DNA from 4 places in the Methylobacterium sp. J-043 genome. Region 1 is predicted to be linked to each of the others. Evidence: predicted binding sites of a transcription regulator. Region 1 holds the regulator's gene; each other region holds the start of a gene.
What was found. The regulator LexA, encoded in region 1, represses DNA repair genes until DNA is damaged. The targets are predictions, from matches to a motif close to TGTTCNNNNTGTGTTCNG.
Positions count from the first base shown of each region.

Region 2: a site for LexA is predicted at 1,813-1,830, ahead of ssb (single-stranded DNA-binding protein). Genes of this name have one in related genera too.
Region 3: a site for LexA is predicted at 2,057-2,074, ahead of MKK50_RS13635 (nucleoid-associated protein). Genes of this name have one in related genera too.
Region 4: a site for LexA is predicted at 1,939-1,956, ahead of MKK50_RS19110 (PA0069 family radical SAM protein). Genes of this name have one in related genera too.

Region 1 is NZ_JAKSYB010000058.1:409,699-412,904, reverse strand. It holds gene MKK50_RS17230 (ComEC/Rec2 family competence protein) at 1-1,242, shown strand, start outside; gene lexA (transcriptional repressor LexA) at 1,236-1,958, opposite strand; gene MKK50_RS17220 (DUF1236 domain-containing protein) at 2,124-2,981, opposite strand.
Region 2 is NZ_JAKSYB010000042.1:154,064-157,269, forward strand. It holds gene MKK50_RS09785 (helix-turn-helix domain-containing protein) at 21-626, opposite strand; gene ssb (single-stranded DNA-binding protein) at 1,105-1,668, opposite strand; gene curA (NADPH-dependent curcumin/dihydrocurcumin reductase) at 1,875-2,891, opposite strand; gene MKK50_RS09800 (DUF4174 domain-containing protein) at 3,000-3,206, shown strand, end outside.
Region 3 is NZ_JAKSYB010000049.1:96,346-99,551, forward strand. It holds gene MKK50_RS13630 (hypothetical protein) at 1-958, opposite strand, end outside; gene MKK50_RS13635 (nucleoid-associated protein) at 924-1,973, opposite strand; gene MKK50_RS13640 (hypothetical protein) at 2,442-2,804, opposite strand.
Region 4 is NZ_JAKSYB010000063.1:237,941-241,146, reverse strand. It holds gene panB (3-methyl-2-oxobutanoate hydroxymethyltransferase) at 1-442, shown strand, start outside; gene rpmG (50S ribosomal protein L33) at 657-824, shown strand; gene MKK50_RS19120 (hypothetical protein) at 1,081-1,263, shown strand; gene MKK50_RS19115 (hypothetical protein) at 1,295-1,816, opposite strand; gene MKK50_RS19110 (PA0069 family radical SAM protein) at 1,977-3,119, shown strand.

The sequences.
Region 1 (3,206 bases):
ACCGCCTACTGCGCCTTCTCGGGTTGGGATGTCGCCGCCGAGCGGGCACTGATCATGACGCTGGTGATGCTCGGCGCGATCCTCGTCGACCGCCCGGCGCTCAGCCTGCGCAACCTCGCCCTCGCGGCGATCCTGGCGCTCGCCCGCGAACCGGAGGCGCTGCTGGGCCCGAGTTTTCAGATGTCGTTCGGCGCGGTGGCCGGCCTCATCGCCTGCGCGCCGCTCATCGACGGGCGGGTCTTACGAACCGACAGCTCGTCCCGGATCGCGCGGGCCGCCTCATGGGTGGCGAAGGCGGTGGTCGGAACGTTTGCCACGACGCTGGTGGCGCAGCTCGCCACCGCGCCGTTCGCGACCTACCACTTCCAGACCGTGCAGCCCTTCGGCCTCGTCGGCAACGCGCTGACCCTGCCGCTCGTCTCGCTCGCGGTGATGCCCGCGGCGGTACTCGGCATGCTGGCCTATCCCTTCGCCCTCGACCGTCCGGTCTGGTGGCTGATGGGGCTTGCGGTGCGCGGCATGCTCGAGATCTCCGCCTGGATCGCGGGGTTTGGGCAGGCCACCGTCGTGCTGCCGGCCTTCGGGACGGGTGCGCTGATGCTGCTCGCCGTCGCCCTGCTGCTGGCAACACTCCCCGTATCGCGGCTGCGTCTCCTCGCCCTCATACCGGCCGGGCTTGGAATCGCCCTCGCCGCGAGCCCGATCCGGTACGACATCTATATCGATCGGGATGGGGCGGGCGCTGCGGTCCGCGGCAAGGACGGCCGCCTCGTAGTCCTCGGACGCCCGCCCGGCTTCGTACTCGAACAATGGTTGAAGGCCGACGGTGACGGGCGCCGTCCGGAGGCCGCAACCGGCGCCGCCGGTCCGCGCTGCGACCGGATCGGCTGCACCCTCACGGCGGTGGACGGCCGTGCCGTCGCCCTCGTCACCGACAAGCGCGCCTTCGCCGAGGATTGCGCCCGGGCCGACATCCTCATCAGCCGCTTGCGTGCCCCGCCTGGCTGTGCCGCGCCGCTGATCGCCGACCGGGCATTTCTGGCGGCGCGGGGGGCCACAGCGATCCGCCTTGGAACAGCAGGGCCTGACATCGTCACCGCGCGAGGGGCCGATCGGCTGCAGCCCTGGCAGCCCCGTCCTTCCGGCACGACAACGCCGGCAGCCCTGTCGGACTCCCAACCTTTCAACGATCCGAGTGCGGCGGATCCGTCAGACCCGCCGCACGCCGAGAACCCTCAGTAACGGCGCACGAGGCTCACGAGCTTGCCCTGGATGCGCACTCGGTCGGGACCGAGCACGCGGGTCTCGTAGGCCGGGTTGGCGGCTTCCAGCGCGATCGACGAACCGCGGCGGCGCAAGCGCTTGAGCGTCGCCTCCTCGTCGTCGATCAGCGCGACGATGATTTCGCCGTTGTTGGCGGTCTCCTGCTTGTGGATCACCACGAGATCGCCATCGAGGATGCCGGCCTCGATCATCGAATCGCCGCGCACTTCCAACGCGTAGTGTTCGCCGCCCGCCAGGAAGTCGGGGGACATCGAAATCGAATGGCTCTGGCTCTCGATCGCCGAGATCGGCACACCGGCAGCGATCCGGCCCATCACTGGCACCATCACCGACTGGCCCTTGCCGTCATGGGCCTGAAGCATGGCAGGCTTCGGCGCGGCAGGCTTGGCCGAAAGGCCGCCCTCGACCACGCTCGGCGTGAAGCGTCGCGGCTCGGACGATGCGGGCTTGGCCGCCGGCATATCGGGCATGCGCAGGATCTCGATCGCCCGAGCCCGGTTCGGCAGACGGCGGAGGAAGCCGCGCTCTTCCAGCGCCATGATCAGGCGGTGGATGCCGGACTTGGATTTCAGGTCGAGCGCGTCCTTCATTTCGTCGAATGACGGCGGAACACCGCTCTCCTGCATCCTCTGCTGGATGAACTGGAGCAGTTCGAGTTGCTTGCGGGTCAGCATGCGGCACCTGCTGTCGAGCGCGGGCCGAGGGCGCCGCAGAATCGTTGAAAACAAAGCACGAACAGCCTAGACGTTCCTCTCCTGTTCCGCAAGCATACCTCGGGAAGCGAAAGAGGCGGCGGAGCTGTCGCCCCGCCGCCTCTCCTGTCGTACCGTGCAGCCGGATCAGGCCGGGATCACGTCGACGATCTCGTAGGTGTCAGGATCGATGATGACGATGTCGTCCCCGACGAGAATGAATTGCAGGCCGCGATAGGCCGGCACCACCGAGAGAATCGCCGGGGGTAGCGGGTGCAGCGAGACCGAGCGCGGGATTGCCGTGCCGACGCGGACGGCGAAGTTGACATTCGTGACGGCGCGAACGCTGGAACGGGTGATCGACTGGCGGAACTCGCCGCGTTGCGTCGAGCTCAGGTTCTTCGAAGCGCCCCGCGCCTCGGTGGCGGCCCCACGACCACCTCGCTCGCCGGCACCGCCGCGTTCACCCGCCGCATCCCGCCCGCCGCGCTCGCCGGCCCCATCTCGGCCGTCACGCCCGCCGCGCTCGCCCGGCCCGTCTCGTCCGTCCCGTCCGCCGCGCTCGCCTGCGCCGCCGCGGTCGGTCTGCCCGGACTCGCGGTTGCCGCGCTCGCTCGGCTGTTCGGCACGGGCCGGGCCACCTTCGCGCCCGCCACGGCTACCCGGCTCTCCACTCTCGCCGGCGCGCGACGCGCCACCGGGTGCCCCGCCGCTCTCGCCGCCACGGGTCCCACCGACATCGGCGGCCCCACGGGCACCGCCTGCGCCGCCGGCCTCGCCCGCGCCGCCCCGTGCTCCGCCGGCCGCACCGCCACCGGCGCCGCCAGCGCCGCCAGCGCCTCCACCGGCACCGCCTGCGCCCATCCCGGCACCTCCTGCGCCAGCACCACCGCCCCCGGCCCCCCCGGCCCCAACACCGCCGCCGCCGCCGCCTTGAGCGAGTGCGGTTGCCGCGCCCAACATCAGGATCGCCGCCGTCGCCGTGCTGCGAAAGAGTTTCGTCATGTTCCGTCCCTGTTTCTTCTCAGCGACCGACTTGGTGCCGAAGCCGGGGACGCAACGGCAACCCTCGCAAAACCGTTCCCGGAATAAGCTCTCCAGCTTGTTCTTCGGGAAAACCGTGGGGTTGCACGAATGGATACGCTTGAGTCTTTCGGCGTCCGAAAGTCAGGCTGTCATGTGCTTGGGAAGACTGAGACGGGGGAACCGCGCTTGAGCTGACCCTCGTGC
Region 2 (3,206 bases), on a different contig from region 1:
ATCGTTATCGCGCGGCGCACTCACGCACGCGGATAGACGATGACGGAGAGATAGGTCATCGGCGTCTCGATGAGCTTGGCCGGGCCGTGCAGGCCGTTCGAATCGAACATCAGCGCATCGCCGGGCGCCAAGTGATAGTCCTGGCCCGAGTGGTGATAGATCACCTCGCCGGTCAGCATGTAGATGAATTCCGTCCCGACATGGCGGAAACTCGTATAGGCCTCGGCCTCGTCCTGCAGGGTGATGAGATAGGGCTCCACCACCACGTCGCCGCGGATGCCGGCGCCGAGGAGCTCGTAAAGATGCCCGACCTTGGTGCCGCGCCGTTCGATCGGCACGCCCTGGCCGCGCTTCACGTAGCTGCAGTCACGGGTCTCCTCGAAGGCGGCGAAGAGGGCGGTGATCGGCACGTTGAGGGCCGAGGCGATCGCGTTGATCGAAGCGAGCGAGGGCGAGATCGCCCCGTTCTCGATCTTGGAGATCATGCCCGGAGAGATGCCGGCCGCGCTGCCGAGGTCGGCCACCGACAGGTCGCGCTCCCGTCGCAGCAGGCGGACTTGGTGGCCGAGCGCCTTTTCCAGGGGACGCTCCTCCGCGACGGGCGCGTTCGACGCAGTGTTCAGCATGGATCCCTGGCTGCTCCTTTCGCCGTTGCGGCGCGAAATGATTATGGCGCAAGATTTCGACACCGCCACCGGGAGCGGCCGCTGCGGGACGTCATGTGGCCCGCTGCAACTGTCATTTCGCCGATGCTGAACATCGGCACGTGGCTGCGATGAAGCCTCTGTTCCGACCCGCGTTCGCCCGTGATGCCGACATTCCGGGCAGGCTCGGTGCGACGTGAACGCGTTTCGCGTTCGTGCAGGCTGTCACGGCGATCCGTGCCCGCATTCACGATTCGTCAAAACATCCTGCCACCGGCAGACACTTCACCATCCGATACGAAAAAAGGGCCGGCGCTGTTCGCGCCGACCCTTCCCAAGGCCGTTTCTCGATTGAAATCCTAGAGCATGGTCCTGGATGTCGGATCCGGGACCATGCTCTAGGCTTTTGTTTTTGCATCGTTTTTTCCGAAAGCCGGCAACCACCGTTCGGGACGATGCTCTAGAACGGAATGTCGTCGTCGAGGTCGTAGTTCGGCTTGCCGCCGCCGCCGCCGCCCGAGGAGGGCCGGCGGTCGCCGCCGCCGGAGCGGCTCGAGCCGTAATCGTCCCGCCCGCCGCGGTCGCCGCCGCGATCACCACCCCGGTCGCCGCCGCGGCTGATCTGGCCGCCGCCCTCGTCCTCGCCCGCGAAGTCGCCGCCGCCGCCACCGCCCCGGCCGTCGAGAATCGTCATCTCGCCGCGGAAGCGCTGCAGCACCACCTCGGTGGTGTACTTCTCCGCGCCCGATTGGTCGGTCCACTTGCGGGTCTGGAGCTGGCCCTCGATGTAGACCTTCGAGCCCTTGCGCAGATACTGCTCCGCGACCTTGGCGAGGTTGTCGTTGTAGATCACGACCGAGTGCCACTCGGTCTTTTCCTTGCGCTCGCCCGACGCCTTGTCCTTCCAGGACTCCGACGTCGCGATGCGCAGGTTCACCACGGGATCGCCCGAGGACAGACGCCGGGTCTCGGGATCGCGCCCGAGATTGCCGACCAGAATCACCTTGTTGACGCTGCCCGCCATCTCATCTCTCCATCCGGTCCGATCTCACAGGGCATTGTACGTCACGCCCGCGATGGCCGCGACTCTTGAGGGTGCCGCCCCGTCCGGGCAAGCCATTCGCGACCGTTGTGCCCGCTAACCACCGCGTGTCGTAGCCGCCGCGAATGTTCTATCTCTGTTCTCGTTGCTCGACAAGCCGCATCACGTTCGTCGATGCGCGGTCCCGATTAGGCGACCTTCACGACGAGCTTGCCGAAATTGGCGCCCCGCAGCATTCCGGAGAAAGCGGCCGGTGCGTTCTCCAGGCCCTCGACCACGTCCTCGCGCGCCTGGACCCGTCCGGCGCGCAGCCAGCCGCCGACGTCGCGCACGAAATCGTCGTGCATCGCGGCAAAATCCCAGACAATGAAGCCGCGCAGCGTCAGCCGCTTGGTGAGGATGGCACGCATCAGCACCGGCGAGCGGTCGGGCCCGGCGGGGAGTTCGCTCAAGTTGTAGCTCGCGACGAGGCCGCAGACCGGCACCCGCGCGAAGTCGTTGAGGAGCGGCAGCACCGCGTCGAACACCGCCCCGCCGACATTCTCGAAATACACGTCGATCCCGTCGGGGCAGGCGCGGGCGAGCGCATCGGGGAAATCGGCGGCGCGGTGGTCGACCGCTGCGTCGAAGCCGAGCGTCTCGGTCAGGTAGGCGCATTTCTCCGCGCCCCCTGCGATGCCGACGGCCCGCGCGCCCTTGATGCGGGCGATCTGGCCGACGAGGGAACCGACCGGCCCCGCGGCGGCGGCCACCACCACGGTTTCCTTCGGCTGTGGCCGGCCGATCTCCAGAAGCCCGGTATACGCGGTCATGCCGGGCATGCCGAGGATGCCGAGGAACTGGCTCGGCGGCCCGTCGGCGGGGTCGATGCGCTGCAGATTCTGGCCGTCCGAGACGGCGAATTCCTGCCAGCCGGCATTGGCCAGTACGAGATCGCCCTCGGCGAAGGCCGGATTCTCCGAGGCGACCACCTCGCTCACCGTCTGACCGACCATGGTCTCGCCGATCTCGACGGGCTTGGCATAGGATTTCGCCGCGCTCATCCGCCCGCGCATGTAGGGGTCGAGGGAGAGCCAGCGGGTCCGCAGCAGCACCTCGCCTGGTTGCGGTGTCGGCGTGCGCCCCTCTTCTAGGCGGAAATGTTCGGGCTTCGGCTCGCCGTGCGGGCGCGCAGCCAGCACGATCCGACGGTTGACGACTGCCATGGAGCCCTCCGGGGTTCGTTCGGGGTGGAACCGGGCAGATGGGTCGCGCGCTGGTTCCGGCAATGCATGGTCTTGCGATGCTTGGCGGCACAACAGCGGAGGTTCGCGATGGCGTGGAAGACGGCAGCCGTGACGGCGGCGATGCTGGCGGTGTGCGGCGCCGCCGGAGCGGCGGGGGCTGATCCGCTGTCGGGCTATCGCGGGACATCGCGGGTGCTGGTGCTGGCCGCGCCGGATGCCGACGACGCGCGGCTGAAGGCGCAGCGGCAGGCGCTGGCATCGGCGCGGACGGGCGCGTCCGAGCGTGATCTCGTC
Region 3 (3,206 bases), on a different contig from region 1:
CGAGCTTAGACGTTTCGTCTGCGAGACTTTTCCGGAGATCGGTCAGCGCCTTGATTGTATCCTTACTCAGATCCTCCAGGCCCATTTGGAAAGCAAGGCGTGCGCCTTCCAGGAGATGAACTGTGTTCTCCGTGAAGATCACGGGGATCTGAGCGCTGCTGGAGGCGGAGCGAGCGACTTCCATTGCCATGAGCCGATGGCGCGTTTCGACTTCTCGGTCATTTTCAAAAACCCATCGGGCCGCCGCTTGCAGCGCTCCGAATCCATCCCGGTCCGAATCGCGATCCCAATCGAAGACGCCGGGTTTGGTCTGGAGCTTCGGTGGTCCCGAAAAGACCAGCGTCTCGCCTTCGTCCATGATCTCGCTGGATAAGGCACGCGAAAGCGCAACGCTCGCCTGAATCGCCCAAGTTTGAAACACGCGATCACGCCAGAGCGGCTCAGATTTCTCATCCAGTAACCAGGGACGAATGTCATCCGGCACGATGCGGGCTGATCCAGCTTCGCGCACGAGCTTGCGTGGGGATTTGATCTCGGGCCTGTCGGGCGGCAAGGCCTGAGCGCCCCAGGCCGACACGGTAAATCCGTACGTGGTGAAGTTCGCTGATGCCGGACAAACCTCGATCCGTCCTGCGACGTTAGATAACCCAAGCCATTGCGCAAATCCCGCGCACGTCAGCAAACGCACGGTTTCCGATGGCGCAGGCGGCTTGTCGATCCGAACTCGGTATGGCGCGAGATCCTCCCCGAGATCCGCTATCTCACACTCAGCCTCCGCTCCATCCTCAAACATCGCCGCCCATACGAGATCGCGGGTCAGTTGACCCACATGCCGCGCGTTCTCAGCGGATAACCCTGAAAGGATGACATGCTCTGGTGTCTCGACCAAGACGGCGAGGTTCTGCGCGACCAGAGCATCCACCTCATGGGACAGTTTTGTCGGGGACAAGGACGTCATGCTCAATGTGCTTCGTATCGATCGTCAGTGTTGCCCGTCCGTCCTTGTGGGTGACGCGACGGACAGAGACTTCTTCAAGTTCGGCAGGGTACTCGATGACAACGCCCTCCACCGTCTTCACGCGACGCCGCGGCGATCGACGTAGCGCTTGGGCGTTGGGCTTGAAAGCCAACCCCGTCAGGCGCTGTTTCCGGATCTGCTTTTCGACCGCGGCATCAATCGCCGCCTTCGCCTCGTCGGCAGGATCCGGCCCAGCAGCTGCAAGCACAGCTTCGTGAATTGCGTTCGTGTCGATCCTTTGCCGATGCCGCAGGGCATCCTTGGCGAGCGCGAAAGCCTTGCCGACATCCTTCTGCGGCAGATGCAACTGAACGTCGTTCAGCGCATTGCGCACGCTGTTCAAGGCAGACTTATTTAATTCCTCGTCCGACCGTTCTCGGTGAACGCCCAAGAATTTCTGAAAATAGTCAGTTAGATTAGGGGCTTGTCCGATCCGATCCTTCGCTGAAACATCTGAAAGGGCGACGCCATGCGCTACCTTTATGAGGCAAGATTTTTGAACGACTTTCCGATCTTCAATGAAAGCTTCGACAATTTTCCGAAGCTGGATTGCTCCGTCTTGTCTCGTGCGCTCGATAGCGGATTTGTAGTCGATCTTGAACATCGCGTACAATTTCACCCCCGCGTTGAGAGGCTTCAACTCGAATACGAAAAAGGCTCCATCTTTGCTGGCTCCCACGTGCGATTCGGAGAAAGCTTTTGCTAAGGCTTGTCCGCCCTTCTCGAACGATTGCTTCCCTGTTGCCATAGCCTCAAGAGTGGTTTTGGTGGCCGAGCCGGCTTCAAATCTAAATAAACCAGATGCATTGATTTCACCGATTCGGGCAAGAAAAAAGTCTCCCTGCTGAACTGCTGGAAGCTCAGGCTGCGCCTCGAAATCTCCATCGCCGACAACATGCAGGATCATCTTCTTGATCTTAAGCTGCAGTAATTCTTCGTCCGTGAAAAAGCCCATCAGCGTCTTCTCCTCGCCGTTAGATTGCATCTTACTGCCAAGGTCGGCAAGCCAGCGAGGTCAGCAACAACTCAGATACTGCTCAGAACATATCGTGAACACGCGTGAATGTGAAGCGCGCGTAGCCGTGGCGGCATCCGGGTCTCGCTGCAGCTTTGCCCAAAAGCGACATTGGGCATTGGGATAGGAGGCGCTTCGCAATGCCCGATACAGGATGTTGATGGCTCATCGTGGAAGAAACCGCTTAAGCTGGATCGCGACAACCCAAGATTAACAGCCACCGCCACTGTTGGAGACGAGCGCCAGTAGGGTTTTGGGCATGCCCGTGAAATCGTCTACGCAGCTATCCGGACCCACGGTCGCGGACTTGCAAAGAATGGTGCCGACCGGCTTGAAGTCGGACGGGACCGGATTGTCAGCGATTGAAGCATCCTTGTCGAACCGTACTCTCAGCTCGACTTTGGCCAATCATGCGGCGTGGCAGGGGGCATAGACCCAGGGCGCGGGCACGCGGAAACGCGGTTTTGTTCGAACGTATTGGCGCGGTGATGTCGCCAAACCCCGCACGCGCCAGATCGCGTAACGCACCGCGGCCAGGGCATCGGCGAAAGTCGGACGCGGCTTGCGGTACCATGCTGCGGCGGCAATGCATTGCCGTTGGCGGGTTGGGAGCCGTGCGGCCAGCAGCATCACGGAGAACAGGCCGAGCAGGCAGGGTGCGGTGCGGGCAATTGCCGTGTCGGACCACTGTCGTTGCGTCTCGACGCCGAGATGGCGGCGAGCTTCTTGGAAGGTGACCTCGACGCTCCAGCGGCGCACGAACCACGACACGATCTGTATCGGCCCGCGCGTCGGGTCGGTGCACAAAGCGCGTGCGGTAAGAAGCGCGCTTCGGGATCACGGATGAGCACCCGGCGGATTGGCACGACGGGCATCACCGCGAACTGCGCGCGGGGCTTTACCGGCAGCTACGACATCGTCTGGCGCTGGGTCGCGCGACGGAGGCAGAGGGCAATGGCGCGACTATCGTCCGCCCGCCCCCCTCCAAGCGCCGCATCACTCGGTGGCTCACCAGTGATCCAGCCGCATTATCGAGGAAGGATGGCGAATTCACTGAAGCGCTCTGCATTGCCCCGGCGAAACTGAGGCAGGCCGCCGAGGATGTACGTGCCTTCGCCGACCTGCTGCGCTAAGGCGATCCATCAGAACTGGCACTGTGGCTGTAGACCTTGA
Region 4 (3,206 bases), on a different contig from region 1:
GACGGTCGCCTTCCTGACCGAGCGCGGCGTGCCGGTGATGGGGCATATCGGCCTCACCCCCCAATCGGTGAACACCATGGGCGGCTTCAAGGTGCAGGGGCACGGGGCCGGCGACGAGGACCGCCTGCGGGCCGATGCCCGCGCGATCAGCGATGCGGGCGCCTTCGCCATCGTGTTCGAAGGCATCGTCGAGCCGGTGGCGCGGGCCATCGCCACCGACCCGACGATCCGCGCGGCGACCATCGGCATCGGCGCTACCGCGGCCTGCGACGGGCAGATCCTCGTGCTCGAGGACATGCTCGGCCTGAGCGACCGGGTGCCGCGCTTCGTCAAGAGCTACGGCTCGCTGCGCGCTCATATCGAGGAGGCGGTGCGCGCCTATGCCGACGAGGTGCAGGCGGGCCGCTTCCCGGCCGAGGGGCACACCTACCCGCCGCGGTGACAAGGCCATCGCTTCAGAGCGATCACCCTGGGTTTCGGCCGGCCCCAATCGCTGGCGCCCGCCTGCGCGGGCACAGTCCGGCTTGACGAAACGCCCCCCATCGGGCATTGACCGCGCCGGAATTCGGCCGGGGCTTCCCGGCCTTTTGCGTTTCGCCCGCGCTGGCGCCGCCACCAGCGAATCGCCCCTCGACCCGCTTTAGGAGCGCCACGCCATGGCCAAGGCCGTTACCGTCAAGATCCGCCTCGTCTCGACCGCCGACACGGGCTACTTCTACGTCACGAAGAAGAACTCCCGCACGCAGACCGAGAAGATGGTCATGAAGAAGTATGACCCGGTCGCGCGCAAGCACGTCGAGTTCAAGGAAGCCAAGATCAAGTAAGAGAGATCAAGTAAGCCGGTCTCGCCCAAATCCCGGACCCTGACCGCCTTCGGGGCGTGTCGGTGCAGCCGGGGGCGAGACACCAAGCGTCCGCTTCCCTGGGAAGCGATGCGGCAAGGCCGTTCCGGCATCGGAGCGGCTTTTTCGCGTTCCGGCACCCGCTTCCTTGTAGCATCGACCCATCCTCACGGAGTGCTGAAGAATCAGGGCGGCCCGGCGTAACGCTCGCGCAAGCGATCGCGTCTAGGGTCGGCGCATGAACGCCTTGCCCAGCTGCCTCGCTCCGGCCGGTATCGGCCTCACCATCGCCTCGGCCGCCACCGTCCTGGAACGGTCCGGCTACGCGCATTCGGCCGAGATCACCCTGGGGGCCGCCCTGGTGGCGACCGCGCTGGTGGTATTGCTGCGCTCGGCCCCGACCTGGTTCCGGGTGAGCTGACGTGCTCGCCGAGGCGTGGCCGGTCGCGGGCTCAGGCGCGGTCGAGCCGGGCGGTCAGCATCCGCACCTTGAGGCGGGGCGAGAACGGCAGGCCCGCCAGCACCCGCTCCCGCCGCACCACATCGCCCGCCCGCGGTCCGCGCGCGCCGACCACGCTCTCTCCTCGTGCGGCGATCCGAGCCGGTAGAGCACCGTATGCCCGTCGCATCCGGCCGAGCGCCATGTCCGGCCGCGCCGTGCCGACGAAGCGGTCGAGGCTGCGGATCCAGCCCTCCGCCGGGATGTCGCCCGGCTCCAGGCACAGCAGCCACTCGCGCCGCGCCGCCCGCGCGCCCGCGCTCCACGGGTTGGCGCCGGGCGGGCGCACAACCAAGGTCGCGCCGCTGCCTTCGGCCACCGTCTCAAGCGCGGGGCAGGCCTCCGCCGTCACGATCACCGCGTCGCCCACGAGCCCGGCCGCCACGCCCGCGACGAGTGCGCTCAGCGTGTCGGCGAGGCACTCGATCGCGGCAGGGTCGGCGGATCGCGCCACGTGGATGAGGCCGGAGATCATGGGGGGCGAATACCCGATTTTCCGCCTTCGCAAAGCACTCGTTGCGCTGCCCTCGCCTTCGACGGCCCCGGAGGACGGACAAAGCCCTCACCTGCATGAAACTTGTGCATCCCCGCTTTTCATGTTCGCGCTATGTTCTTATGAAGAACGCGAGCATGGCATGACGGTGGGGTTCGGGGTGGGTGACGGACAGACGCCGCTTCGGGGAAAGCCGACCGGCTTCTCACACGGCGGTTCCCCGGTCGCGCCGGAGGCACGGCGCGGTCGCGGGGCGACCGCCAACCCGGAGGGGCGCTTCGAGGCGACCCGGCACGAGACCTTCGACGATGGCTGGCCGGGGGAGGCGGAACGTGTCCGGCGTACGGAGGTGACGCCGGAACGCGCCCGCCACATCATCACCCGCAACGCCTCGCCGGACATCTCGTTCGACCGGTCGATCAATCCGTATCGCGGCTGCGAGCACGGCTGCGTCTACTGCTTCGCCCGGCCGAACCACGGCTATGTCGGGCTCTCGCCGGGTCTCGATTTCGAGACGCGGCTGTTTTCGAAACCCGATGCGGCCGCCCTGCTGGAGCGCGAGCTGTCGGCGCCGGGCTACCGGCCGCGGACCATCGCGCTCGGCACCGCGACCGACCCCTACCAGCCGATCGAGCGCACGCACGGCATCACCCGCGCCGTGCTGGAGGTGCTGGCCCGGTTCCGCCATCCCGTCGGCATCGTCACGAAGTCGAACCTGATCCTGCGCGACCGCGATCTCCTCGCCGAGATGGCGGCGCAGGATCTCGTGAAGGTGGCGATCTCCGTGACCACCCTCGATCCGGATCTCGCCCGCCGCATGGAGCCGCGCGCGCCGCATCCGCGCAAGCGCCTGGAGGCGATCCGGAGCCTGAGTGAGGCGGGTGTGCCGGTGATGGCGATCGCCGCACCCGTCATCCCCTCGCTCAACGATCACGAGATCGAGGCGATCCTCGAAGCGGCCCGGACGGCGGGCGCGCGGGAGGCCAACTACGTGCTGCTGCGCCTGCCGCACGAACTCGACGAACTGGTCGGCGATTGGTTCTCGGAGCATTATCCGGGGCGCAAGGCGCACGTCTTCTCCCTGCTGAGCGGGGCCCGCGGCGGCAAGGCCTACGACGCCGCCTTCGGCACCCGCATGATCGGGCAGGGCCCCTATGCCGACCTGATCCGCCGCCGCTTCGCCCTGGCCAAGCGCCGCCTCGGCTATGCGGAAGAACCGGTGCGCCAAACGACGGAGCTGTTTCGCCGGCCGGAGAGGGCAGGGGATCAGCTCGCTTTGTTTTGAGGAGGCTCGGGGGAGGGAGAGCGCATCCCCTCGCTCCGCCTGCGGGGAGAGGGCTTTGCCGACCTCGTCGTCGGCAAAGCGAGGCGG